Regions from separate parts of the Streptomyces sp. KR55 genome, predicted to be linked through region 3. Evidence: riboswitches for the same ligand, from Rfam matches in the RefSeq annotation. Region 3 holds a riboswitch; each other region holds the start of a gene.

Region 1 (7,113 bases), on a different contig from region 3:
TGAGTGCCACAACGTCGAAGTCCGGCAGAATCCTGACCGTGCTCTGCGCCCCGACGGCAGGCGCCGGACCTGGCCGGTAGTCGTCGGCGCGCCCCGTGCCCCGCCCGGTTAACTCCAGTCGGCCGCCGGACAGTTCGGTGAGACCGCTGGCCTGAAAGTAGCAACGGCCAGGCGAAGGCCGTGACCGCATCGCCCTTGTAGAAGTCACCGCCGGTGAGGACCTCGCCCAGCGCTCGGATCGTGGCTGCGGAGGGGCGCTGCGTCTTGTCGCTGCACCAAAGCCTGCCGCGCCAGCTGCAGCACGGCCGCGAGCTCCGTTCTGGCCCCATGCTCCATCGCCCGCTGCAGCGTCCGGTGGCACTGCCGCCGTGGCCGCTCCGCGTCCACGCCCACCCTCGGCGGCGATAGGGTCCGCCATGTGAGCGAGTACCAGTATTACGAGTTCCAGGCGCTTGAGCGGCCGCTCAGCCGCGAGGAACAGGAGCAGCTGCGGGCCATCTCCACCCGGGCCCGGATCACGGCCACCAGCTTCACCAACACCTACAACTGGGGTGACCTGAGCGGCAATCCGCGCCGTATGACCGAGCACTACTTCGACGCCCACCTGTACGTCACCAACTGGGGCACCCACCGGCTGATGCTCCGCCTGCCCAAACAAGCCCTGCCTCTGCATACCGCACAGCCATACTGCCTGGACCACCATGTCCAGGCCTGGACCACCCGCACCCACCTCCTGCTCGAAATGACCAGCGAGGACGAGGGTGGCGACTGGGTCGAGGGAGCCGACGACTCGCTGGCGGCCCTCATCGGCGTACGCGACGAACTCGCCACCGGCGACCTGCGCCCTCTCTACCTGGCCTGGCTCTCCGCGCTCACCGCCTGGGAACTCGAGGACGACGACGAAGAGGAGTACCACACCTGCCCGGAGCCACCCGTCCCGGCCGGGCTCGGCGAACTGACCGCCTCGCAGGCCGCGCTCGCGGACTTCCTGCGCGTGGATGCCGACCTGCTCGCGGTCGCGGCCCAGGCCAGTTCCGCCGCGCCCAAGAAGTCGGCCAGGCCCACGAAGAAGGAACTCGCTCCGCTTATCGCCGCTCTGCCCCAGAAGGAGAAGGACGCTCTGCTGCTGCGGCTCGCCCTCGGCCCCGAACCCCGGTTGCGTACCGACCTCATGCACCGCCTGCGCGGCAACACTGCCCCGACCACCGTCCCCGGGCGCCGCTCCGCCGCCCACCTCCTGGACGCCTCCTACACGCGGCGCACAGAACGCCGACAGCGCGCCGAACACGTACGAGCCGCAGCCCGCGACCGACAGCCAACCGCCCTTGCCCGTGACGCCGAAGCCGCCTGGCAGCAGATCGAGGCACACATCGCCGCCAAGAAGACCAGCGCCTACGACCAAGCCGTCACCCTCCTTACGGAATTGCGCGACGCCTACGCGCACACCGAACGAGACAAGGACTTCCGGCAGCGCCTGACCCGCCTGCGCGAGGACAACCAGCGCCGCCCCGGCCTGATCCACCGCCTCGACCGCCACGGCCTCCGATAGCCCCGCTCGTTCCGAGACCGGGCGGGCTGGGCCGTTCCCTCCCCGCCTCAGGGAAGCAGCGTGAACGCGGGAACATGATCGGGCACGAGCGCCCGGAAGTGCCGAGGGTCGAGCGTCACGACATCCGCCAGCTTCAGCCGCTCCGCCACAGCGACCCCCGAAGCATCCGCGACACGCAGCGGAAAGCCCACTCCACCATCGTCGACAGCCTCAACGCCGCCCCGGAAGGCTGAGCTTGCTGATCGTGTCCTCCCTGCGCACGGCACCGAAGACGGTCGCCACCGTCGAGGACTTCGCCACCCACATGCTCGGCAAGACGGTCGTGCACTCCCAGGACCGGGCGGGCTTCGTCGTCGCCGCGCTGGTCATCCCGTACCTGCTGGCGGCTATCCGCATGGCCGCATCCGGCTTCGCCACCGCCACCGATATCGACACCGGCATGGAACTGGGCTGCGTCCACCCATGGGGCAGCTGAAGCTGGGCGGACCTGATCGGCCTCGACACCGTCGCCTCGATCGCCGAGTCGCTGTACGACGAGTTCAAGGAACCCCTCTACGCCCCCACTGCTCCAGCGGATGGTGGAGGCGGGGCTGCTAGGCCGCAAGACCGGCCGAGGGGTTCCACATGTACGGCCATGGCTGAGCGGCTCTCGTGCGACCGGGCTGCGGGCCCGGACCGCACCCGCCAGCCGAGGGATCCGGCGGCTGCTCACAGGCGGAGGGCGGGAAGCGCGTGTGCGGCCGTTCCCGTCCTCGGCCTGCCTTAATCGCATCGGTCAGGTGTGCCACGTCACCATCCGAATGCTGGATGTGACCCGACGTGGCCCCGGACCGCCCCCTAGGCTGGCCGGTGCAGCTGGTACGCCCCGTCCGTCAGACGGGATGCGTCGTAAGAGGGAACCCGGTGGGAATCCGGGACTGCCCCGCAGCGGTGAGCGGGAACGACCGCCGTCATACGCACTGGGTCCGGTGAAGAGGGCCTGGGAAGCGACGGCCAGTAGGTGTCCTCACGTCGTGAGGACGTGCCCGCGAGTCCGAAGACCTGCCAACTGCCCGCGCACGAACCGCTCGTGCACGGACATCCCGGTGACCTCGAGGGCGGGTCGGCGTACATACCAGGCGGATCGACGGCGCAGTATCACGTACGGCGCGAGGTCGCTTCTGCCCGGTCCGCACCCTTCGCGCTCTCGTCCCGTCCCCGGGATCTCAGGGATTCATCTCGCGAAGGAGATCTCCGTGACTACCAAGTCCGCAGCCGCGGCAGCACGGTCCACCGTGTACGGCTACCCCCGCCAGGGACAGAACCGGGAACTCAAGAAGGCGACCGAGGGCTACTGGAAGGGCCGCGTCACCGCCGACGTCCTCCGTGCCACCGCCGCCGACCTGCGCCGCACGAACTGGCGGCAGCTCGCCGAAGCCGGCCTCCACGAGGTGCCGACCGGTGATTTCTCGTACTACGACCATGTCCTGGACACCACCGTCATGGTCGGCGCGATCCCCGAGCGGTACCGGGCGGCCGTCGAGGCGGACGCCTTGGACGGCTACTTCGCCATGGCCCGCGGTACACAGGATGTCGCGCCGCTGGAGATGACCAAGTGGTTCGACACCAACTACCACTATCTCGTCCCGGAGTTTGGCCCGGACACGGTGTTCACTACCGACTCCACCAAGCAGGTCGCCGAACTGAAGGAAGCCCTCGCGCTGGGCCTGGCCGCCCGGCCCGTCCTGGTAGGCCCCGTCACCTACCTCCTGCTCGCCAAGCCCGCCCCCGGCGTGCCTGCGGACTTCGTCCCGCTCACCCTGCTGGACCGGCTGCTGCCCGTCTACGCCGAGGTCCTCGCCGATCTCCGGGCGGCCGGCGCCGAATGGGTGCAGTTGGACGAGCCCGCCCTCGTGCAGGACCGCACACCGGCCGAGTTGAACGCCGCCGAGCGGGCCTACCGCGACCTCGGCGCCCTCACCGACCGGCCGAAGCTGCTGGTCGCCTCCTACTTCGACCGGCTCGGCAACGCCCTGCCGGTGCTGGCCAAGGCCCCGGTCGAGGGGCTGGCGGTGGACTTCACCGAGGGCGCCGCCGCCAACCTCGACGAGCTCGCCGCCGTCGGCGGACTGCCCGGCAAGCGCCTGGTCGCGGGTGTGGTCAACGGACGCAACATCTGGGTCGACGACCTGGAGAAGTCCCTCGCCACGCTCGGCACGCTGCTCGGTCTGGCCGACCGGGTCGATGTGGCCGCCTCCTGCTCCCTCCTCCACGTGCCGCTGGACACCGCGGCCGAGCGGGACATCGACCCCCAGATCCTGCGCTGGCTCGCCTTCGCCCGGCAGAAGGCCGCCGAGATCGTCACCCTCGCCAGGGGTCTGGCCCACGGTACGGAAGTGATCGCCGCGGAGCTGTCCGCGAACCGCGCCGACCTCTCCTCCCGCGCCCACTCCCCCATCACCCACGACACGGCCGTCCGCGCCCGCGCCGCCGCGGCCACCGAGGCGGACGCCCGCCGCTCCCAGCCGTACGCCGAGCGGACCGCCGCCCAGCGCGCCCACCTGGGCCTGCCCCTGCTGCCGACCACCACCATCGGCTCCTTCCCGCAGACCGGCGAACTGCGCACCGCCCGCGCCGACCTGCGCGCGGGCCGCATCGACCCGGCCGGCTACGAAAAGCGCATCAGGGCCGAGATCCAGGAGGTGATCTCCTTCCAGGAGAAGACCGGCCTGGACGTCCTGGTGCACGGCGAGCCCGAGCGCAACGACATGGTCCAGTACTTCGCCGAGCAGCTCACCGGCTACCTCGCCACGCAGCACGGCTGGGTCCAGTCCTACGGCACCCGCTACGTCCGCCCGCCGATCCTCGCCGGTGACATCTCGCGCCCCGAGCCGATGACGGTGCGCTGGACGACATATGCCCAGTCGCTCACCGACCGGCCGGTCAAGGGCATACTCACCGGCCCGGTCACCATGCTCGCCTGGTCCTTCGTCCGCGACGACCAGCCGCTCGGCGACACCGCCCGGCAGGTCGCCCTCGCCCTGCGCGACGAGGTGAACGACCTGGAGGCCGCCGGCACGTCCGTCATCCAGGTGGACGAGCCCGCGCTGCGCGAGACCCTACCGCTGCGCACCTCCGATCGCCCCGCCTACCTGGCCTGGGCCACCGAAGCCTTCCGGCTCACAACGTCCGGCGTACGCCCGGACACCCAGATCCACACCCACATGTGCTACGCCGAGTTCGGCGACATCATCCAGGCCATCGACGACCTCGACGCCGACGTCATCAGCCTGGAAGCCGCCCGCTCCCACATGCAGGTCGCCCGGGAACTCGCCGCCCACGGCTACCCCCGTGAGGCGGGACCCGGCGTGTACGACATCCACTCCCCCCGCGTCCCGAGCACCGAGGAAGCCGCCGACCTGCTGCGCACCGGCCTGAAGGCCATCCCCGCCGAACGCCTCTGGGTCAACCCCGACTGCGGCCTGAAGACCCGCGGCTGGCCGGAGACCCGCGCCTCGCTGGAGAACCTGGTCACCGCGGCCCGCACGGTCCGCGGCGAGCTGCCCACCTCCTGACCGGAGCGCTTCCGGAGGCCGGGGTGCCCACCGGTGCCCCGGCCCCGGTGTGCCAGTAACGACGCCCCACAGCATCGGTGAGCGGGAATCGCCAACGGCCCGGGGCACCTTGGCCTGCTTCCCATCAAGAAATCTGCACCAGTTGGTCCGGGGGAATTCCCTGATGGTTCATTTGGTGACGGGCTGATCGTTTCTGCGCCAAATCTACTCACCGGTTGGCCGGGAGGAGTTGGTCCAAGGGATCCTTACCGTCCCCTGCCAGGGGCCCTAGGGTCCCCGGTGACCAGTCGGCGGCGCTCAACAAGCCATCGTTCGCCCTTCTTTGACGAAGGAGTACCTGTGGAACGTCGCAACTTTCTACGCGGTGCAGTGATCGGCACCTCGGCCGCCGTATTCGGCGGCACCCTCATGCACGGCGCGGCCTACGCGGCCCCGGCCCAGAACGGCACCAGCCCGTACGGTGGCCTGCTGGCCGCCGACGCCAACGGCATCATGCTGCCCAGCGGTTTCACCAGCAGAGTCATCGCCCGCTCCAACCAGACGGTCCCCGGCACCTCCTACACCTGGCACGGCGCCCCCGACGGCGGCGCCTGCTTCGCCGACGGCACGGGCTGGATCTACGTCTCCAACGCCGAACTGGGCAGCGGGGCCGGCGGCGCAAGCGCCGTCAAGTTCAACTCCTCGGGCACCATCACGGGCGCCTACCGGATCCTGTCCAACACCAACCGCAACTGCGCGGGTGGCGCCACCCCGTGGAACACCTGGCTGTCCTGCGAGGAAGTCAGCCGCGGCTACGTCTACGAAACCGACCCGTGGGGCGCGAAGGCCGCCGTCCGCCGCGACGCGATGGGGCGGTTCAACCACGAGGCGGCCGCCGCCGACCCGGTGCGCAAGGTGATCTACCTGACCGAGGACGAGTCTGACGGCTGCTTCTACCGGTTCATCCCCACCACGTGGGGCAACCTGTCCTCCGGCACCCTCCAGGTGCTGAAGGCCGGCACCGGCACCTCCGGCTCCTTCACGTGGACGAACGTGCCCGACCCCGACGGCTCCCCCACCTACACCCGCGACCAGGTCGCCGGTGCCAAGATCTTCAACGGCGGCGAGGGCTGCCACTACGCGAACGACACCGTCTGGTTCACCACCAAGGGCGACAACCGGGTCTGGCAGCTCAACCTGCTCAACAGCACCTACGAACTGGCCTACGACGACAGCCTGGTCACCAACGGCACCGCTCCGCTGACCGGCGTCGACAACGTCACCGGCAGCTCCTCGGGCGACCTGTTCGTCGCCGAGGACGGCGGCAACATGGAGATCTGCATCATCACGCCCGACGACATCGTCGCCCCGTTCCTGCGGATCACCGGCCAGTCCAGCTCGGAGATCTGCGGCCCGGCCTTCTCCCCCGACGGCAGGCGGCTGTACTTCTCCAGCCAGCGCGGTACGTCCGGCAGCTCCTCCGGCGGCATCACCTACGAGGTCACCGGGCCGTTCCGCACCACCGCCTGATCGCAATCCCGTAACCACACTCACCCAGCAGATCGCCCACTCACCTGCCTGCGGCGCCCGGAGGAACACCGGGCGCCGTCGGGTCAATAAGCGGGATGACCAAACCGGCCGGGCTGGTCACTCTGCGGCCGCTGCCGAACCGACCAGCTCCGACCGGACGGCTTACTCACCAGCAACTGCTCGACCCGATGGACAGCACTAACATGCACGTGATCGACGCACGCCCTGCAGAGGAGTACGCCGCCGGCCACATCCCCAGAGCCCGGTCCCTGCCGCTGGACGGACTCGAACCGCAGCGGGACGAACCAACCAAAGACACGGAACTCGTCGCCATCTTCATAGGCTCTCGTGTTTCCTTTGGGATCCGTAGTGATGTGCCGTTTGTCGGCGTCTTGCCGCAGGTCCGGTCCTCCCGGCGTTCAGGGCCACCATCCACGGCGTCGATCGTCACCGGCCCTGCTCACCGGGGCGGATGTTCTTGTTGTGGTGGAAGGCGTTGTC
Region 2 (7,113 bases), on a different contig from region 3:
CCCCAAGGTCGGCTTCTTCAAGCAGCGTCAGGTGTTCCAGGACGCCATCGACCGCGGGGAGATCCTGCCGCCGGCCAAGACCATGGACGACATGCACACCGTCGTCACCAACTCCACGGTGGACGGCGTCCTGTCCGCCGTACTCGCCCTCCTGATCGTCGTGGTGATCGTGGACGCGACCCGGATCTGCATCCGGCACATCCGGCGCCCCGCGCTGTCCACGCTGAGCGAGGCGCCGTACGTCGAGTCGAAGATCGTCGCGCCGGCCGGGCTGTTCCCGAGCCGGGAGGAGAAGGAGGAGGAGCGCCATGCGGCCGTCGGTGCTGCTGCGCCGCGTGATTAGCGGGGTGCACTGGTACGTGCGGGAGCTGACCGACGAGTCGGCCTACGACCGCTATGTGGCGCACGTCCGCAAGGATCATCCGGAGGCGGAGGTGCCGTCCCGGCGAGAGTTCGAGCGAATGCGGACAGACCAGCAGGAAAGGGACCCGAGGCAGGGGTTCCGCTGCTGCTGAGTACCGATATGTGAACCAGGGCTTCCGGATGTGCGACACCGTGACCTACATTGCCTGCGCATTACACCAGGTGATCAGTGAGGGGACGGAGCCGCCAGATGTCACAAGCCCCAGAAGTGAACAGAGCGGCGGTGGTGACGCCCGTGCGCGTCATCATCGCCCTCTGCCTCATAGCGCCCTTTGTGGCGATGCTGTGGGTCGGTTCGTACGCCAAGACCGACCCGGCCTTCCTCGGCATCCCGTTCTTCTACTGGTACCAGATGGCCTGGGTGGTCATCTCCACGGTCCTGACGATGATCGCGTACCAGCTGTGGCAGCGTGACCAGCGCGCCCGCAAGTCCGAGGGGGGTGCCGGGTCATGAAGGACGGCGTGAACGGCGTCGCACTCACCGTCTTCATCCTCTTCTTCGTCGCCGTGACGGTCATGGGCTTCCTGGCCGCACGCTGGCGCAAGGCGGAGAACGAGCACAGCCTCGACGAATGGGGTCTGGGTGGCCGGTCGTTCGGCACCTGGATCACCTGGTTCCTGCTCGGCGGTGACCTCTACACCGCCTATACGTTCGTGGCGGTCCCGGCGGCGATCTACGCGGCGGGCGCGGCCGGCTTCTTCGCCGTGCCCTACACGATCCTCATCTACCCGATGATGTTCGTCTTCCTGCCGCGGCTGTGGTCGGTCTCGCACAAGCACGGCTACGTCACCACCTCGGACTTCGTCCGCGGCCGCTTCGGCTCCAAGGGCCTGTCGCTGGCGGTGGCGGTGACCGGCATCCTCGCCACGATGCCGTACATCGCGCTCCAGCTGGTCGGCATCCAGGCCGTGCTGGACGTCCTGGGCGTCGGCGGCGGCGAGAACACGCACTGGTTCATCAAGGACCTGCCGCTGCTGATCGCCTTCGGTGTGCTGGCCGCCTACACGTACTCGTCGGGTCTGCGCGCGCCGGCCCTCATCGCGTTCGTGAAGGACACGCTGATCTACCTCGTCATCGCCGTCGCGATCATCTACATCCCGATCAAGCTGGGCGGCTTCGACGACATCTTCGCCGCGGCGAGCGACAAGTACACCGAGGCGGGCGCGGGCGGGCTCGTACCGACCGACGGTTCGCAGTGGACGTACGCCACCCTGGCGCTGGGCTCGGCGCTCGCGCTGTTCATGTACCCGCACAGCGTGACGGCCGTGCTGTCCAGCCGCAGCCGGGACGTCATCCGCCGCAACTCCACGATCCTGCCGCTGTACTCGCTGATGCTCGGCCTGCTCGGCCTGCTCGGTTTCATGGCGATCGCGGCCGGTATCAAGGTGGAGAACGGCCAGCTGGCGATCCCCCAGCTCTTCGAGAACATGTTCCCGGACTGGTTCACGGGCGTCGCCTTCGCGGCGATCGGCATCGGCGCGCTGGTGCCGGCGGCGATCATGTCGATCGCGGCGGCCAACCTCTTCACCCGGAACATCTACAAGGACTTCCTGAAGCCGGACGCCACGCCCGCACAGGAGACCAAGGTCTCCAAGCTGGTGTCCCTGCTGGTGAAGGTGGGCGCGCTGATCTTCGTCCTCGGCATGGACAAGACCGTCGCGATCAACTTCCAGCTCCTGGGCGGCATCTGGATCCTGCAGACCTTCCCGGCCCTGGTCGGCGGCCTGTTCACCCGCTGGTTCCACCGCTGGGCACTGCTCGCCGGCTGGGCGGTCGGCATGATCTACGGCACGGTCGCCGCGTACGGTGTGGCCTCGCCGACGCAGAAGCACTTCGGCGGCTCGTCGGCGGAGATCCCGGGGATCGGGGAGATCGGGTACATCGGCCTGACGGCGTTCGTCCTGAACCTGGTCGTGACAGTGGTCCTCACCTTCGCCCTGAAGGCCGCCAAGGCCCCGGAGGGCATCGACGAGACAAGCCCGGAGGACTACACGGGGGAGGCGGGCGACCCGGGAGTGCAGGCGGAACTGCCTCCGGCGACTGCCAACGCCGCTCACTGACCACACGAAACCCCCAGCGGGACGCCGAGAGCAAGAAACTCGGCGGCCCGCTGCCGTACCCCTCCGGCACACTCGCCTTCATGGACATCACGATCCGGCAGGCAGTGCCCGACGAGTACGAGCTCATCGGCGAAATCACCGCCCAGGCCTACCTCCAGGACGGCCTCCTCGACTTCGGCGAGAGCGACGAGTACCTCGTCGAACTGAGAGACGTGGCCAAGCGAGCCGCCGCCGCAGACGTCCTGATCGCCGTGGCGGACGGACACGTCCTGGGCGGCGTGACCTTCGTACCGTCCGGCGGTCCCATGGCCGACATCGCGGGCCCCGGCGAGGCCGAGATACGCATGCTGGCCGTGGCTCAGGAGGCGCGAGGCCGTGGCGCCGGCGAGGCGCTCGTCCGCACCTGCATAGTCCGCGCACGGGCCATCGCCGGCTGCACACGCATCGTCCTGTCGACCCAGCGCACCATGCACACCGCCCACCGGATCTACGAACGCCTGGGCTTCACCCGCACACCCGAACGCGACTGGAACCCCGTACCGCACCTCGACGACATCACTCTCCTCACCTACCAGTTGACGCTCTGAAACCAGCAGGACACAACATCTGGGGGTGCTCCGCGAACCCGGCACAAGATGTATGCTCATGCTCGCTGTCGCGCAGGGGAATCCGGTGCGAATCCGGAACTGTCCCGCAACGGTGTACTCGTACACGTATGCCCGCATGTCGTCGTACGAGAGTCAGTCCGAGGACCTGCCGACAGTGCGCCCGGCCATCCGGCCCGGGTGCCATGACGTCCGGGCCTCGTGGAATGGGCCGGTGGACGCGACGCCGTGTGCGCTCGTGAGCTGCCCCCTGCCCTCCGCAAGGCCCCGTGCCGAGCGAGGGAGAGCCCCACGTGACCATCGCGCCAGCCGAACCGGCTTCAGCCTCAGTGCCTCCGGTCGAGAGCGACGGTCCGGGAGCCGCGCTGCTGCGGACCCTGACCGAGCTGACCGCCGACCTCCCCGACGCCGACCCCGGACGGGTCGCCGCCGCCGCGCTGCGCGGCCGGTCCGCGCGGGCGGACGAGACGGAGCTGCGCGAGCTGGCCACGGAGGCGGCCGCCGGCCTCATCTCCGAGGACCCCGCCTACTCCCGGCTGGCCGCCCGCCTGCTGACGATCAGCATCGCCGCCGAGGCCGCCTCCCAGGGCGTCACGTCCTTCACCGAGTCCGTCGCCGTCGGACACCGCGAGGGCCTGATCGCCGACCGCACCGCCGAGTTCGTGCGCATCCACGCCGACCGCCTCGACGCCCTCGTCGACCCCGAAGCCGACGGCCGCTTCGGCTACTTCGGCCTGCGCACCCTGCACAGCCGCTATCTCCTGCGGCACCCCCACACGCGCAAGGTCGTCGAGACGCCCCAGCACTTCCTGCTGCGCGTCGCCGCCGGCCTCGCCGAGGACACTGTGTTCGGTTCAAAGACGGGCCCCCGGTCCGTCGACGAAGTCGCCGCGCTCTACGGGCTCATGAGCCGCCTCGACTACCTCCCGTCCTCCCCCACGCTCTTCAACTCCGGTACGCGGCACCCCCAGATGTCGTCCTGCTACCTCCTGGACTCCCCCAAGGACAAGCTGGACTCCATCTACGACCGCTACCACCAGGTCGCCCGCCTCTCCAAGCACGCCGGCGGCATCGGCATCGCGTACTCCCGCATCCGCTCCCGCGGCTCCCTGATCCGCGGCACGAACGGCCACTCCAACGGCATCGTCCCGTTCCTGAAGACCCTCGACGCCTCGGTCGCCGCGGTGAACCAGGGCGGGCGGCGCAAGGGCGCGGCCGCGGTCTACCTGGAAACCTGGCACTCCGACATCGAGGAGTTCCTGGAGCTGCGTGACAACACCGGCGAGGACGCCCGGCGCACCCACAACCTCAACCTCGCGCACTGGATCCCGGACGAGTTCATGCGCCGGGTCGACGCCGACGAGCAGTGGTCGCTGTTCTCGCCGTCGGACGTGCCCGAGCTGGTCGACCTGTGGGGCGAGGAGTTCGACGCGGCGTACCGCAAGGCGGAGGCAGCAGGCCTCGCCAAGAAGACCATCCCGGCCCGTGACCTCTACGGCCGGATGATGCGCACCCTCGCGCAGACCGGCAACGGCTGGATGACCTTCAAGGACGCCGCCAACCGCACCGCCAACCAGACCGCCGAGCCGGGTCACGTGGTCCACTCCTCCAACCTCTGCACGGAGATCCTGGAGGTCACCGACGACGGGGAGACGGCGGTCTGCAACCTCGGCTCGGTCAACCTGGGCGCCTTCGCCGACCCGGCGACCGGCGGCATCGACTGGGAGCGGCTGGACGCCACCGTCCGTACCGCCGTCACCTTCCTCGACCGCGTCGTGGACATCAACTTCTACCCGACCGAGCAGGCGGGCCGGTCCAACGCCAAGTGGCGTCCGGTCGGCCTCGGCGCGATGGGCCTGCAGGACGTCTTCTTCAAGCTGCGCCTGCCCTTCGACTCACCCGAGGCCAAGGCCCTCTCCACCCGCATCGCCGAGCGCATCATGCTCGCCGCGTACGAGGCCTCCGCCGACCTGGCCGAGCGCAACGGCCCGCTGCCGGCCTGGCAGAAGACCCGTACCGCGAAGGGTGTTCTGCACCCCGACCACTACGGCGTCGAGCCGGCCTGGCCGGAGCGCTGGGCGGCGCTGCGGGCGCGGATCGCCGAAACGGGCTTGCGCAACTCCCTGCTTCTGGCCATCGCGCCGACCGCCACGATCGCCTCGATCGCCGGTGTGTACGAATGCATCGAGCCGCAGGTGTCGAACCTCTTCAAGCGCGAGACGCTGTCCGGCGAGTTCCTCCAGGTCAACTCGTACCTGGTGCAGGACCTCAAGGACCTCGGCGTCTGGGACACCCGCACCCGTGAGGCGCTGCGCGAGGCGAACGGCTCGGTGCAGGACTTCACCTGGATCCCCGAGGACGTACGGCGGCTCTACCGCACGGCGTGGGAGATCCCGCAGCGCGGCCTGATCGACATGGCGGCCGCCCGCACGCCGTTCCTGGACCAGTCCCAGTCGCTGAACCTGTTCATGGAGACGCCGACCATCGGCAAGCTCTCCTCGATGTACGCGTACGCCTGGAAGCAGGGCCTGAAGACGACGTACTACCTCCGCTCCCGCCCGGCGACCCGCATCGCCCGCGCGGCGCAAGCCACCGTCCCCGTACAGCAGCCGGCCCCCGACGAGGCGGTCGCCTGCTCCCTGGAAAACCCCGAGTCCTGCGAGGCCTGCCAGTAATGCCCAGCAATCAGAACCTGCTCGATCCCGGCTTCGAGCTGACCCTGCGCCCCATGCGCTACCCGGACTTCTACGAGCGCTACCGGGACGCCATCAAGAACACCTGGACCGTGGAGGAGGTCGACCTCCATTCGGATGTGTCAGATCTCGCCAAACTGTCACATGGTGAGCAGCACCTGATCGGCCGTCTGGTCGCCTTCTTCGCGACGGGCGACTCGATCGTGGCCAACAACCTGGTGCTGACGCTCTACAAGCACATCAACTCCCCCGAGGCCCGGCTGTACCTGAGTCGTCAGCTCTTCGAGGAGGCCGTCCACGTCCAGTTCTACTTGACGCTGCTGGACACCTACCTCCCCGACCCGGAGGACCGCGCGGCGGCCTTCGCGGCGGTCGAGAACATCCCCTCCATCCGCGAGAAGGCCGAGTTCTGCTTCAAGTGGATGGACTCGGTGGAGTCGATCGACCGCCTGGAGACACAGGCCGACCGTCGCCGCTTCCTGCTCAACCTCATCTGCTTCGCCGCGTGCATCGAGGGCCTGTTCTTCTACGGCGCCTTCGCATACGTCTACTGGTTCCGCAGCCGGGGCCTGCTGCACGGCCTGGCCACCGGCACCAACTGGGTGTTCCGTGACGAGACGATGCACATGAGCTTCGCCTTCGACATCGTGGACACCGTCCGCAAGGAGGAGCCGGAGCTGTTCGACGAGGCGCTCCAGCAGCAGGTCACCGACATGCTGCGGGAGGCCGTCGAGGCCGAGCTGCAGTTCGCGCGCGACCTGTGCGGTGACGGCCTCCCGGGCATGAACACCGACTCGATGCGGCAGTACCTGGAGTGCGTCGCCGACCAGCGCCTCACGCGCCTCGGCTTCGCCCCGGTGTACGGCTCCGAGAACCCCTTCTCCTTCATGGAGCTGCAGGGAGTTCAGGAGCTCACCAACTTCTTCGAGCGGCGTCCCTCGGCGTACCAGGTGGCGGTGGAGGGCACCGTCGACCTGGACGAGGACTTCTGAGCCTCCTTCTCCCTGTGGTGGTCCTGGGCCTCCCTGAGCTGTCGGTCGACGCGCCGGTCGTGGGCGATGCCGATCAGTGAGGGGAGGACCATGATCGCGAAGAGTGCGAGGACGGCCAGCATTCCGATCAGGGCTTCGATCTGGTTCGTGTTCATAGACACCACTGTCGCGCCGGATACTCCTTACCAACAGTGGCAGGTCTGCCGTAGATCCTCGAATTACTGCCACTCCTGAGGCACACTGGGGGCATGCTGCAGAACGTGGCCGCCGTCCTCGTCGACGGCGTGAACCCCTTCGAACTCGGCGTCATCTGCGAGGTCTTCGGTATCGACCGCAGCG
Region 3 (7,113 bases):
CAGCTTCTGGCCCTTGCCCGACGGGTCGTTGAGGCTGGACCCGCCGGGTCCACCGGCGATCAGCATCAGGGCGCCGCGGCGGGCGGACGGTTTCTCGCTGGGGATACGGGAGATGGCGACGTCAATCGTCGGTCCCTGCGGGTCGGCGTAGTCCATCGGCACCTCGACCGTCGCGCACTCCTGCCGCGGGTCGAGGCCGGTGCCCTCACACTTGGTCCACTTCAGCGGCGCGGACATGCCGCTCGTGGCGGACGCGGTGAGGGGCGCCAGGACACCGAACACGATGCCGGAGGCGGAGGCGATCAGGGCGAGGCTCTTCGTCATCGGTTTCATGTCTCCGAGCGTGACGGATCTTGATAATCCGTCACATCCGGGCAACGACCCACTTCGCCCGGGGGATTACCCCAGTCCCGCCCTTCGGGTTCACCCCGACACCCTCGCCAACACTTATTGGTGCGTCCGCAAGTACTCCCCGAGGCGGGCGATCGCCGACGGGTTGCGCGGGCTCTCCACCAGGTCGACGTAGTCCAGCGTGAAGATGCGCTTGTGCTTGACCGCGGAAACGTTCCGCAACGGGGCGTAGGACAGCAGGAACTTCTTCTTCTGCTCCGCGCTCACATCGCCGTAGTCGCAGATCACGATCACGTCGGGGTTGCGTTCGACGACCGTTTCCCAGCCGACCGTCGTCCACGAGTCCTCCAGGTCGTGCATGACGTTGACGCCGCCCGCCTTGCCGATGATCTGGTCGGGCGCGGCGTATCGGCCGGAGGTGAAGGGCTGGTCCTCACCGCTGTCGTAGAGGAACACCTTGGGACGGTCGGCGCCCTTGGGTGCCTTCGCCTCGACGTCGGCCACCTGCTTCCGGAAGCCGGCGATCAGCTCGGCCGCCCGCTTCTCCACGCCGAACAGCTTGCCCAGGTTGGTGAGGTCCTCGTACAGCGCCTGCAGCGGCGGCATGATGCCCCGGGAGATCTCCGTACGGCCGTTGCGGCAGGACTCGGTGAGGATGTACGAGGGGATGCCGAACTTGCGCAACGCGTCCGGGGTGAAGCCCGCGTCCTCACGGAACCCGTAGTTCCACCCGGCGAAGACCAGGTCCGCACGGGCGTCCAGGACGTTCTCCTTCGTCACCTGGTCCTTCGACAGCCACGGCACCTTGTCGTAGCCGTCCTTCCACGGCACCCCGCCCAGGTCGCCCTTGTCGTCGGGCATCACGAACCCGGCCATCCGGTCCTCCAGGCCGAGCGCGAACATCAGCTCGGTGATCCCGACGTCGTTGGTGACGACACGGCTCGGAACCTTGTCGTAGGTGATCTTCTTGCCGCAGTTAGTGAGGGTGACGCTCGATGCGCCGTCGGCGGGCGATGTGTCGACCTGCGCGCCGCACCCCGTGGCGAGGGCGGCGAGGCAGAGGGCGGCGGCGACAACGGGCTGGCGCATGAAGGTCCTTAGGGGAGGAGGTCGAAGAGAAGCTGGACGGCGCCGGTCTCCGGGTGCCGTACGGGATGGGCGCGCACCCCGAACACCTCGGCGAGCAGCTCCGGTCGGAGCACGTCGTGCGGTGGCCCGGAGGCCACGACCCGGCCCCCCTCCACGACGTACAGCAGATCGCAGTGCGCGGCGGCGAGGTTGAGGTCGTGCAGCGCGGCCAGCACGGTCAGCCCGCTGGCGCGGACGAGCGACAGGATGTCCAACTGGTGGGCGATGTCGAGGTGGTTGGTGGGTTCGTCGAGGACGAGGACACGGGGCTGCTGGGCGAGGGCCCGGGCGATGAGGACGCGCTGCTTTTCACCGCCGGAGAGGGAGAGGAACCCGCGGCCGGCGAGATGGGTGACCCCGGTCCGGTCCATGGCCTCGGCGCAGACGGTCCGGTCTTCGGCGGCCGTCCGCCCTTGATGCGGCAGCCGTCCCATCCCGACGACCTCGGCGACGGTGAAGTCGAACTCGGCCGACGACTCCTGCGGCAGCGCGGCCAGCACCCGCGCGACGGTCCGCGGATCCATCGCGTGCACGTCGTCACCGTCGAGCCGCACGGTACCGCCGCTCGGTCGCAAGGCCCGGTACACGCACCGCAACAGGGTCGACTTGCCACTCCCGTTGGGCCCGACGAGCCCCACGAACGCCCCGCTCTTCACGCTGAGTCTCAGATCGTCGACCAGCCGGACCGCACCGGCGGCGACGGACACGTCCTCGACGTCGAGCCGCATGTCAACGACCTCCGAACGCGTAGCCGCCGCGTCGCATCAGCAGCAGGAAGGCGGGCACCCCGACGACGGCGGTGATGACCCCGACCGGCAGTTCGGCCGGGGCGAACAGCAGCCGCGACAGCACATCCGCCCACACGAGCAGGACGGCCCCGGCGAGGGGAGCCACGACCAGCACGCGCCGGTGATCGGCACCGACGAGCATCCGTACGACATGCGGCACCATCAGCCCGACGAACCCGATGGCCCCGCTGACGGCGACGACGGTCCCGGTCACGGCGGCGGTGACGAGGAACAACTCCCGCCGTAGTCGGGCCGGTTGCACTCCGAGTGCTACGGCGGTCTCGTCCCCCATGGCAAGGGCGTTCAGCGACTCTGCGCGCCGGGCAAGCCATGCCCACCCGGCCGCCACGGTCACGGCGGCGATCGGTACCTTCCCCCAGGTCGCCCCGCCCAGACTCCCGAGCAGCCACATCATCGCGGACCGGGCGGCCTCGCCGCGGGCGGCGCCGAAGACCATCACCGTGGTCACGGCCTCGAAGCCGTACGCCAGAGCCGTCCCGGTCAGGATCAGCCGCAACGGGGTGAGCCCGTGCGTTCCGGACCGGGCAACGGCGTACACGATCGCCATGGCGGCGAGCGCGGACCCGAAGGCGGACAGGGACAGAGCCCACACCCCGAGCCCCGCGAAAACACCCAGCAGGATGACGGCATTGGCTCCCACAGCGGCACCGGACGAAATCCCGAGCACGAACGGATCGGCAAGGGCATTACGCACCATGGCCTGCACGGCGACCCCGACGGCAGCGAGCCCGGCCCCGACGACGGCGGCGAGGACGACGCGGGGCAGCCGGATCTCCCAGACGATGGTGTACGGGGCGACGTCACCGGCGTTGACCGTCCCGCCGCTGAGCCCCGCCCACAGGAAACGGAAGACGCCGGCCCAGCCGAGCCCGGCGGCACCGAGGCCCACCCCGCACAGCAGGGAAAGGGCGAGTAACAGCCCGAGCCCAAGGGACAGCGGCACGACGGGTATTCGGCGCACGGTCGGCGGGTCCTTCGCCTCGGGCCGCCTGATGAACGAGAGCAAGGAGACGGCCCGCACGGCCGAACCGCGCGATCCCCTTCCCGCAGTCCACGGCGAGCAGTCACAGGGTCACGAACCGCGGGTAATCGGGCTTGCGCGAACCGTCCACCGGGGCGGCCACGCTTACCGTTGCGGGTCAGCGCCGGACTCTCACCGGACTTCCCCCACGGGACGCGGGGGGAGCGTAGCAAACCGGGCATCGGTCGACATCGGCGCCCTGCGTTCCCGCGGGAGCGGCCCAGGCAGCCTCGTATGGGTGGAGGTCCCTGGTTCGGGCTCGACGTCACCCTCCAAGGACGGTGACCGGTTGTCGGTCACATCGTCGCAGGAGTCACCTGCCCCGACTCGTAGGCCACGATGACCAGTTGGGCCCTGCGTCTCGCGTTCGCGCTCAGGACGGCGTCCGCGCCGCCGCCAGCAGACGGCTCACCTCGTCCGACGTGATGGTGAGGGCGGCGCCCACGGTGGTGAGAACCTCGCGTTCGGCGGGAGTGTAGGGGCCGTCGGCCAGGGCGATGCGGGCGCCCTGGAGGAGGATCGACTCGCGGCCGGCCGGGGCGAGGTGCGGGGCGAGCGGGTCGAGGGCCTCGTGCAGCTCTATGGCCAGCCCCGGTCCGCAGGGCGCCCCGAAGACCCGTCCGGTGTCCGCGGCCAGCGCCTCGACGAGGGCGCCCAGCTGTTCCTCGGTGCAGTCCTCGAACCCGGCCGCACGCACCGTTCCCGCGGCGGCCGACAAAGACGTACGGGTGCGGGTGCCGCCCGCGGCCAGCACCGCGAGGGCGACGGTGTGCACGGCGTCGCGGAGCATCGCCGAGAAACGGCTGGTGGTCGGATGGTCGAGGACGTCGGCACCGAAGTGGCGCCGGCAGGCCGCGCACTCCACGACCGGCCCGGTGTTGCCGCGCGGCAGCACGGGCAGGCCGAGCAGGATGAAGCGGCGGCGGCCGGTCAGCCGCTGGTAGTTGCGGTCGCCCCCGCAGCCGGGGCAGAAGAACTCGCCGTCGCCGACGGCCGTCCATGCGGTACGGGTGCCCAGCATGCGCGAACGCCTGGTGGCACGGCCGTTTCGTCCCCGTCCTGGCAGCACGTCGCACCTCCCGTAACCCCACGGCAACATCGCCGCGCTTGCGTGATGTTAGCCACATCGGTGAGGCGGAGTCAGTACCCAGGACGAGACCTTTCCGTGACCTGCACAGGTCAATGGCCGGAAACCGACGGCCCCGCCCACCGACAAACGGCGAGCGGGGCCTCTGAACCCCGGTTAGGGCAGCGCCCTTAAAGGGGCGCGGGGAACTGCGTGACCAGCCACAGGGGCGCCGCAGAAGACCGACAACCGATCGCGGCACCCCCCTATCGCGGCCCAACCCAGCGGAGCGAACCCTCAGCGAGCCGCCCGGTTGACGGCCGAGACGACCGCCTTCAGCGAGGCACGTGTCGTGTTCGCATCGATGCCGACGCCCCACAGAACCTTTCCGTCGATGGCGCATTCGATGTAGGAGGCGGCCTGCGCGGAGGCGCCCTCGCTCATCGTGTGCTCCTGGTAGTCCAGGAGCCGGACGTCGACGCCGATGCCCTGCAGCGCGTGGAAGAACGCGGAGATCGGGCCGTTGCCGGTGCCGACCAGCGTCGTCTCGACGCCGTCGACCTCGGCCTCCACGGTCAGCGTGTCCACGCCGTCCCGGTCGGTCGTGGACTGGCCGTTCTTGACCTGGATACGGCCCCAGGGGTTCTGAGAGTTCGGCAGGTACTCGTCCTGGAAGGTCGCCCAGATGTCCTTCGGCGTGACCTCACCGCCCTCGGCGTCCGTCTTCGCCTGGATGATCTTCGAGAACTCGATCTGCATCCGGCGCGGCAGGTCCAGCTTGTGGTCGTTCTTCAGGACGTACGCGATGCCGCCCTTGCCGGACTGCGAGTTGACGCGGATGACGGCCTCGTAGGAGCGGCCGACGTCCTTGGGGTCGATGGGCAGGTACGGCACCGCCCACTCGATGTCGTCGACCGTGACACCCTTGGCCTTCGCGTCGGCCTCCATGGCGTCGAAGCCCTTCTTGATGGCGTCCTGGTGGGAGCCGGAGAAGGACGTGTAGACCAGGTCGCCCACGTACGGGTGGCGCGGGTGGACCTCCATCTGGTTGCAGTACTCCCACGTACGACGGATCTCGTCGATGTCGGAGAAGTCGATCTGCGGGTCGACGCCCTGCGAGAACAGGTTCATGCCCAGGGTGACCAGATCGACGTTGCCGGTGCGCTCGCCCTGCCCGAACAGGCAGCCCTCGACGCGGTCGGCGCCGGCCATCAGCGCCAGCTCGGCGGCGGCGACGGCAGTACCGCGGTCGTTGTGCGGGTGGACCGACAGGCAGACGTACTCGCGGCGGGAGAGGTTGCGGCCCATCCACTCGAAGCGGTCCGCGTGCGTGGAGGGCGTGGAGCGCTCGACGGTGGCGGGCAGGTTGAGGATGATCTCGCGGCCCGGGCCGGGCTGCCAGACGTCCATGACCGCCTCGCAGACCTCCAGCGCGAAGTCCAGCTCGGTGTCGGTGAAGATCTCCGGCGAGTACTGGTAGCCGAACTCGGTCTCCGGGCCCAGCAGCTTCTCCGCGTACTCCATCACCAGCCGGGTGCCGTCGACGGCGATCTGCTTGATGTCGTCCTTGGAGCCGCGGAAGACGACCCGGCGGAACACCGGGGCGGTGGCGTTGTACAGGTGGACGGTGGCGCGGCGTGCGCCCTTCAGGGACTCGACGGTCCGCTCGATCAGGTCCTCGCGGGCCTGGGTCAGTACGGAGATCGTGACGTCCTCGGGGATGGCACCGGGATCCTCGATGATCGACCGTACGAAATCGAAGTCGGTCTGGCCCGAGGCCGGGAAGCCGACCTCGATCTCCTTGTAGCCCATCTTGACCAGCAGGTCGAACATCGCGCGCTTGCGCACCGGCGACATGGGGTCGATCAGGGCCTGGTTGCCGTCGCGCAGGTCGGTGGAGAGCCAGCGGGGGGCGGCGGTGATCCGGTTCTCGGGCCAGGTGCGGTCGGGGATGTCGACCTGCTGGTAGCGGCCGTACTTGTGGATCGGCATGGAACTGGGCTGCTGGCGGTTCGCCATGATGCGTGGGCTCCTCAAGGTGTCCGGAAGGACGGCCGACGACGCAACGCCAAGCTCCGCGGGGAGGGAGTCGGCCTCGACTACAGGCCCTCGCCGCGGCAGCTAAGAAGAAGCAGCCCGAAACGCATGATGCGCAGCATGCTAGCCGAGCTCCTCCGGATGCGGGGGGCCGTATCAGTATGCGGGACCAGGAGAACAAACAGGACAAAAAGTGCGCTATACCACTTGGAGTCGGCCGCCGGGGCGCCTTGTCGGCACATTTCACCAATCATGGTTGCAGGTGGTGACAGCGACATAACACAGTGCAAGGGTGCTGGGGCATGACGACCAACGGGGGCTTCACGCCCGTCTTCTGCACCATCGTTCCACCGCACGTCCTCGACAAGCTTGCCCAGGCCGAGGACCCCGCGCTCTCCGGTCCCGCCCGCCAGACCCTGCAGCGCGACGCCTACGAGCGCACCCACCGCCGGCTGGCCACGGTCCTCGGCGCGCCCGCCGTCGCCCCGCCCGCCGAGGCGGCGCCCGACAAGCCGCACCGCACCATCTACGACGCCCGGCACAGGACCGAGCTGCCCGGAAAGAAGGTCCGCGGCGAGGGCGACGAGCCCGGCAAGGACGCCACGGTCAACCGCGCCTACGCCGGCCTCGGTGCCACCTTCGAGCTGTTCCTGAAGGCCTTCGAACGCAACTCGATCGACGGCAACGGCCTGCCGCTCGAC
Region 4 (6,420 bases), on a different contig from region 3:
CGACGCGTATGTGAAGGGCGTGCTCGACGGGAAGCGGGCGATGGTGGCCCGGGCCATCACCCTCGTCGAGTCCACCCGGCCCCAGCACCGGGCGCTGGCGCAGGAGTTGCTGACCGAGCTGCTGCCGCACAGCGGGAAGGCGCGGCGGATCGGGGTCAGCGGGGTGCCCGGCGTGGGCAAGTCGACGTTCATCGACGCGTTCGGCACCCTGCTCACCTCGCTCGGACACCGGGTCGCCGTGCTCGCCGTCGACCCGTCGTCGAGCCGTACGGGCGGCTCGATCCTGGGCGACAAGACGCGGATGGAGCGCCTGGCGGTCGACCCGGCGGCGTTCATCCGCCCCTCCCCCACCGCCGGCACGCTCGGCGGCGTCGCCAAGGCGACCCGCGAGTCGATCGTGGTGATGGAGGCCGCGGGCTACGACGTGGTGCTGGTGGAGACGGTCGGCGTCGGCCAGTCGGAGACCGCGGTGGCCAACATGGTCGACTCCTTCCTGCTGCTGACCCTGGCCCGCACCGGCGACCAGCTGCAGGGCATCAAGAAGGGCGTCCTGGAGCTGGCGGACGTGATCGCCGTGAACAAGGCGGACGGCCCGCACGAGCGCGACGCCCGCGCCGCGGCACGGGAGTTGTCGGGCGCCCTGCGTCTCATGCACGGCAAGGACGCCGCCTGGACCCCGCCCGTCCTGCACTGCAGCGCCCGTGAGTCGACCGGCCTGGACACCGTGTGGGAGCGCCTGGAGCAGCACCGCACCCTCCTGGACTCCACCGGCCGGCTCGCCGCCAAGCGCCGCGACCAGCAGGTCGACTGGACCTGGAGCATGGTCCGCGACGAACTGCTGGGCCGTCTGCACGCGGACCCGGCGGTACGGGCCCTCGCACCGGAACTCGAACAACGGGTCAGGGACGGGCAGTTGACGGCCACGCTCGCGGCGGAGCGCCTGCTCGACGCCTTCGAGAGGGCCGGCGACGGCGCGTCCCACGGGGCGTGAGCGGGCGTCCGCCGCCCGCGCGCCTCCCGGGGTGCGCTTGTCTCCATCCCTGACCGAGCACTACTGTCACCACGCCTTGGTGCACGGGAAATCCGGTGAAACACCGGTGCGGCCCTCGCCACTGTGATCGGGAAGTCCGGCTCCGGCCCTTACGGGCAGCCACTGGGTCCTTGTGATCCGGGAAGGCGGAGCACGGGCGGTGGTACCCGTCAGCCAGGAGACCGGCCAAGGCACGTCAACCATCCACGAGGTGCTGGAGAGGGTCTGCTGAGCCATGCACATAGCCGAGGGTTTTCTGCCTCCTGCGCACGCGGTCGCCTGGGGCGCCGCGTCCGCGCCGTTCGTCGTCCACGGAGTCCGGTCACTCACCCGTGAGGTCAGGGAGCACCCCGAGAGCACACTGCTCCTCGGCGCCTCCGGAGCCTTCACCTTCGTCCTGTCGGCCCTGAAACTGCCCTCGGTGACCGGGAGTTGCTCCCATCCCACCGGCACCGGGCTGGGCGCGATCCTGTTCCGGCCACCGGTCATGGCGGTTCTGGGCACCATCACCCTGCTCTTCCAGGCGCTGCTGCTCGCGCACGGCGGCCTGACCACGCTCGGCGCCAACGTCTTCTCCATGGCGATCGTCGGGCCGTGGGCCGGGTACGGGGTGTACCGGCTGCTGCGCCGGTACGACGTGCCGCTGATGGGCGCCGTGTTCTGCGGCGCGTTCGTCGCCGACCTGTCCACGTACTGCGTCACCAGCGTGCAGCTGGCGCTCGCCTTCCCCGACCCGGGCAGCGGATTCCTGGGCGCGCTCGGCAAGTTCGGCTCCATCTTCGCCGTCACCCAGATCCCGCTCGCGGTGAGCGAGGGGCTGCTCACGGTGCTGGTGATGCGTCTGCTGGTGCAGTCGAGCCGGGGTGAGCTGACCCGGCTCGGTGTCCTCCTCACCCAGAAGGCCGGCACCGGGGCGGTGGCCCGATGAGCCGGAACACGAAGATCAACGCCCTGCTGCTGCTCCTCGTGGCCGCGCTCGCGGTGCTACCGCTGGCCCTCGGTCTCGGCGACGACAAGGAGAAGCCGTTCGCCGGCTCCGACGGTGAGGCGGAGACGGCGATCACCGAGCTCGAACCGGACTACGAGCCCTGGTTCACGCCCCTGTACGAGCCGCCGTCCGGCGAGATCGAGTCGGCGCTGTTCGCCCTGCAGGCCGCCATCGGTGCGGGCGTGCTCGCCTACTACTTCGGACTACGGCGCGGGCGGCGGCAGGGTGAACAGCGGGCTCTGAGGGACGCCGGGGAAGACGCGGGCAAGACGCCGGCCGAAGGGGCCTGAGCCCCCGTGCTGCCGATCGATGCGGCGGCGCACAGCAGTCGCTGGCGCCGCCGCCACCCCGTGGACAAGGCCGTGCTCGGGCTGGGTCTCACCCTGCTCGCGATCTCGCTGCCGCCCTGGCCGGGCGCCGCCCTGGTCCTGGTGACGGCGGTGGTGGCGCTGCTCGGTCCGGCGGGCGTGCCCCGGCGTCGCCTGTGGCGGGCGTACCGGGTGCCGCTGGGGTTCTGCGTGACCGGAGCGGCCACCCTGCTCGTGCAGGTCGGCGGGCCGGGCGGGTTCGTGTCCCTGGCCGACGGGGGCCCGGTGCGCGCCGGGGAACTGCTGCTGCGCACCTCGGCCGCCTCGCTCGGCGTGCTGCTGTTCGCGTTCACCACCCCGATGTCCGATCTGCTGCCGCGGCTGGTGCAGGCCGGGGTGCCGGCGCCGGTCGTCGACGTGGCGCTGGTGACGTACCGCATGAGCTTTCTGCTGCTCGACTCCGTGCGCCGGATCCGGGAGGCGCAGGCCGCCCGGCTCGGCCACACCACGCGGGCCGCGACCTGGCGTTCCCTGGCCGGGCTCGGCGCGACCGCCTTCGTCCGGGCCTTCGACCGGGCGGCGCGGCTGCAGACCGGGCTCGCCGGACGCGGCTACGACGGCACCCTGCGTGTCCTGGTGCCCGAGGCCCGGTTCTCCGTCCGCTTCACGGCCGCGAGCACCGCACTGCTGGCGGCGCTGGCCGCCCTCACCTTCGTACTGGAAAGGCCGCTGTCATGAGCGAGCCCGCGCTTGTCGCCCTGCGGGGCGCGTCCTTCGCCTACGACGAGGGCCCCGTCGTGCTCGACGGCCTCGACTTCGCGGTGCCCGAGGGGCGGGCGCTGGCCCTGCTCGGGCGCAACGGCAGCGGCAAGACCACGCTGATGCGGCTGCTCAGCGGCGGACTGCGGCCGCACACCGGGCAGTTGACGGTGGAGGGCCGGCCGGTGTCGTACGACCGGAAGGGCCTGACCCGGTTGCGGACCACCGTCCAACTGGTCGTGCAGGACCCGGACGACCAGCTGTTCGCCGCGTCCGTCGCGCAGGACGTGTCCTTCGGTCCGCTGAACCTGGGGCTGTCCGACGCCGAGGTGCGCTCCCGCGTCGCCGAGGCGCTCGACGCCCTGGACATCGCCGGGCTGGCCGACCGGCCCACGCATCTCCTCTACTACGGGCAGCGCAAACGGACCGCGATCGCCGGTGCCGTCGCCATGCGCCCGCGGGTGCTGATCCTCGACGAGCCGACCGCCGGGCTCGACCCGGACGGTCAGGAACGGCTGCTCGCCACCCTCGACGCCCTCCGTGCGCGCGGCACGACCGTGGTGATGGCCACCCATGACGTGGATCTCGCGCTGCGCTGGGCCGACGACGCGGCCCTGCTCACCCCGTCCGGCGTCCGCACGGGGCCCGCGCCCACGGCGCTGGCCCGCACGGACCTCCTCCGGCAGGCCGGGCTGCGGCTGCCGTGGGGCGTCGCGGCGGCGGAACTGCTGCAGGCGCAGGGGCTGTTGGGTGAGAACGTCGCCGGTCCGCGGACGGCGGAGGAGCTGGCCGCCGTGACGGCGACTGCCTTGTGATGCATGCCATACCGCGCACGGCAGTTTTTTACCCGGCTCGATGATTGCCGGGCGCCTGAGATCCGTATCCCTTGGCGTCCGGAGCCGTTCGCACCAGGAGGCAGAATGCGCATAACGCGCAGCATGGTCGGAACCGTCTTCGTCGGCGGCGCGCTGACCCTGACCATCGCCGCCCTCGCCTACCCCGCCATGCTGGGGGTCGAGAACACGTCGAGCACCCCGGATCGCATCATCGCCAACACCCCGTACGGGCCGCTCACCGAGGCCGACCGCGACTTCGTCGTCAAGGTGCGTGCGGCCGGGCTGTGGGAGTACCCGCTCGGCCTGATGGCGATGGAGCGCGGCACGACGAAGGAGATGAAGGAAGCCGGCGAGCACCTGGTGGTCGGGCACGCCCGGCTCGACGAGACCTGCCGCAAGATCGCTCCCGAGCTCGGCATCACGCTGCCCAACCAGGCCTCCCCGCAGCAGGAACAGTTCGTGGCGACGGTGGACGCGGAGCAGGGCAAGCAGTTCGACACCACCGCGGCGAACATCATGCGCATCACGCACGGGCAGATCTTCCCGGTCGTCGCCAAGATCCGCGCCAGCACCAAGAACACCCTGGTCCGGGCGCTGGCCGACCAGGCGAACGACACGGTGCTCGACCACATCACGGTGCTCGAGAAGACCGAGATGGTCAACTTCGACCAGGTCAACTTCCAGCAGACCAGCCCGCCGAAGCTGCCCAAGGAGCAGGTCACCCCGCCCCCGCCGCAGCCCGGCGCCCCCGTCGTGGCCCTCACCGAACCCCCCGGCCTGGACGTGAACACCAGCTCCCCGACGCCCGCACCCACGGCCAGCTCGACGGTCCGCTGACGGGGCGCCCGCTCAGGCCGAGCGCTTGCGGGACGTGGTCTTCTTCGCGGCGGTCTTCTTCGTCGTGCTTTTCGCGGTGCTCTTCGTGGACGCCGTCTTCTTTCCCGTCTGCGTCGACTTGGCGGTCGACTTCTTCGCCGTGGACTTCTTGCCCGCGGGCTCCTTGGGCGCGCTGCGGCTCGTCCTGCGCCGGGGGAGCTCGCGGACCTCGGCCGGCTGTTCGCCGCGGGACTCCTTCGCCGCCCTGACGCTGCTCTCCAGGGCGGCCATCAGGTCGATGACCTTGCCGCCCTTCGCCGGCTCGGGCGCCTCGGGGGGTGCCTCGCCGGCGGCCTTCGCGGCGATGACCTCCTCGACGGCCTCGCGGTACTCGTCGTGCAGGTCCTCGAGGTCGACCTCGCCGAGGGTGTCCATCAGGGCGTCCGCGAGGTCGAGTTCCTTGTTGCGGACGGTGACGTCGGTCTCGGGGGCGACGCCCTCGGGGGCGCGGACCTCGTCCGGCCACAGCAGCCCGTGCATGACGATGGCGTCGCCGACCACCCGCAGCATGCCCAGCCGCTCCCGGCCGCGCAGCGCGAACTTGGCGATGGCGACCTTGTTGCTGCGTTTCAGGGCCTCCCGCAGCAGGGTGTACGGCTTGGCGGCCGGGGCGCCGCTCGCCGCGAGGTAGTACGCCGCGTCCATCTGGAGCGGATCGATCCGTTCGCCCGGCACGAAGGCCACGATCTCGATCGTCTTCGCGGTCGGGAGGGGCAGATGGGCCAGATCCTCGTCCGTGATCGGAATGATCGACCCGTCCGCGTCCTCGTAGCCCTTGCCGATCTCCGCCCCGCTGACCTCGCGGTCCTCCAGCTCGCAGAACTTGCGGTACCGGATCCGCCCGCCGTCCTCCGTGTGGATCTGGCGGAACGAGATCGAGTGGCTCTCCGTGGCGTTCACCAGCTTGACCGGGACGCTGACGAGGCCGAACGAGATGGCGCCGTTCCATATGGATCGCACATCCAGCACCTTTCGCGACGGCATCAAGCAGTATCAGGCGATATCACCCGTTTTCATGTGATTCTCATCGTATGACGCCGATCACAGAGGTGGAGGGGCGGCGGGTCGCGCTGAGCAATCTCGAGAAGGTGCTGCACCCGGCGACCGGGTTCACCAAGGGCGAGTTGCTGCATTACTACGCGACGACCGCCGACGTGCTGCTGCCGCATCTGCGGGATCGGCCGGTGTCCTTCCTGCGCTACCCGGACGGGCCCGACGGGCAGGTCTTCTTCACCAAGAACGTGCCGCCGGGTACGCCCGAGTGGGTCACCACCGCCGAGGTGCCCCGTTCGGAGGGTCCGGCCCGGATGGTGCTCGTGCAGGACCTGCCGAGCCTAGTGTGGGCCGCGAACCTGGTGACCGAGTTCCACACGCACCAGTGGGTGATCCAGGAGCCGGCGATGGCCGACCGGCTGGTCTTCGACCTGGACCCGGGCGCACCGGCGACCGTCGTCCAGGCTTGCGAGGTCGCGCTGTGGCTGCGGGAGCGGCTGGCGGCGGACGGCATCGACGCGTACGCGAAGACATCCGGGTCGAAGGGGCTTCATCTGCTGGCCGGCATCCGGCCGACCCCCTCCGACCAGGTGTCGGAGTACGCCAAGGAGCTCGCCATGGAGGCGGAGA

What was found. A riboswitch is a leader RNA that binds a small molecule or an ion and turns the genes downstream of it on or off. The one in region 3 is predicted to bind cobalamin.
Region 1: another riboswitch for cobalamin. It lies ahead of metE (5-methyltetrahydropteroyltriglutamate--homocysteine S-methyltransferase); the one in region 3 lies ahead of ACTWQJ_RS16110 (FecCD family ABC transporter permease).
Region 2: another riboswitch for cobalamin. It lies ahead of ACTWQJ_RS01775 (ribonucleoside-diphosphate reductase subunit alpha); the one in region 3 lies ahead of ACTWQJ_RS16110 (FecCD family ABC transporter permease).
Region 4: another riboswitch for cobalamin. It lies ahead of ACTWQJ_RS43140 (energy-coupling factor ABC transporter permease); the one in region 3 lies ahead of ACTWQJ_RS16110 (FecCD family ABC transporter permease).

What each region holds. Positions count from the first base shown of each region.
Region 1 covers NZ_JBQQCE010000110.1:15,964-23,076, forward strand. Annotated here, with positions in the region: gene ACTWQJ_RS18195 (hypothetical protein) at 419-1,549, shown strand; gene ACTWQJ_RS18200 (hypothetical protein) at 1,597-1,740, opposite strand; partial or broken gene ACTWQJ_RS18205 (3-hydroxyacyl-CoA dehydrogenase family protein) at 1,791-2,191, shown strand; cobalamin riboswitch at 2,389-2,612, shown strand; gene metE (5-methyltetrahydropteroyltriglutamate--homocysteine S-methyltransferase) at 2,785-5,103, shown strand; gene ACTWQJ_RS18215 (alkaline phosphatase PhoX) at 5,443-6,612, shown strand; gene ACTWQJ_RS18220 (rhodanese-like domain-containing protein) at 6,708-7,113, shown strand, end outside; gene ACTWQJ_RS18225 (BBE domain-containing protein) at 7,060-7,113, opposite strand, start outside.
Region 2 covers NZ_JBQQCE010000006.1:27,440-34,552, forward strand. Annotated here, with positions in the region: gene ACTWQJ_RS01750 (carbon starvation CstA family protein) at 1-343, shown strand, start outside; gene ACTWQJ_RS01755 (YbdD/YjiX family protein) at 309-515, shown strand; gene ACTWQJ_RS01760 (DUF3311 domain-containing protein) at 614-877, shown strand; gene mctP (monocarboxylate uptake permease MctP) at 874-2,484, shown strand; gene ACTWQJ_RS01770 (GNAT family N-acetyltransferase) at 2,565-3,071, shown strand; cobalamin riboswitch at 3,124-3,259, shown strand; gene ACTWQJ_RS01775 (ribonucleoside-diphosphate reductase subunit alpha) at 3,383-5,764, shown strand; gene ACTWQJ_RS01780 (ribonucleotide-diphosphate reductase subunit beta) at 5,764-6,774, shown strand; gene ACTWQJ_RS01785 (hypothetical protein) at 6,687-6,929, opposite strand; gene ACTWQJ_RS01790 (GlxA family transcriptional regulator) at 7,023-7,113, shown strand, end outside.
Region 3 covers NZ_JBQQCE010000093.1:4,148-11,260, reverse strand. Annotated here, with positions in the region: gene ACTWQJ_RS16125 (alpha/beta hydrolase) at 1-333, opposite strand, end outside; gene ACTWQJ_RS16120 (ABC transporter substrate-binding protein) at 448-1,440, opposite strand; gene ACTWQJ_RS16115 (ABC transporter ATP-binding protein) at 1,449-2,207, opposite strand; gene ACTWQJ_RS16110 (FecCD family ABC transporter permease) at 2,209-3,249, opposite strand; cobalamin riboswitch at 3,352-3,478, opposite strand; gene ACTWQJ_RS16105 (TerB family tellurite resistance protein) at 3,683-4,378, opposite strand; gene leuA (2-isopropylmalate synthase) at 4,673-6,394, opposite strand; gene ACTWQJ_RS16095 (M4 family metallopeptidase) at 6,715-7,113, shown strand, end outside.
Region 4 covers NZ_JBQQCE010000498.1:134-6,553, forward strand. Annotated here, with positions in the region: gene meaB (methylmalonyl Co-A mutase-associated GTPase MeaB) at 1-991, shown strand, start outside; cobalamin riboswitch at 1,052-1,235, shown strand; gene ACTWQJ_RS43140 (energy-coupling factor ABC transporter permease) at 1,266-1,958, shown strand; gene ACTWQJ_RS43145 (energy-coupling factor ABC transporter substrate-binding protein) at 1,955-2,308, shown strand; gene cbiQ (cobalt ECF transporter T component CbiQ) at 2,315-3,064, shown strand; gene ACTWQJ_RS43155 (ATP-binding cassette domain-containing protein) at 3,061-3,900, shown strand; gene ACTWQJ_RS43160 (DUF4142 domain-containing protein) at 4,006-4,758, shown strand; gene ku (non-homologous end joining protein Ku) at 4,771-5,757, opposite strand; gene ligD (non-homologous end-joining DNA ligase) at 5,829-6,420, shown strand, end outside.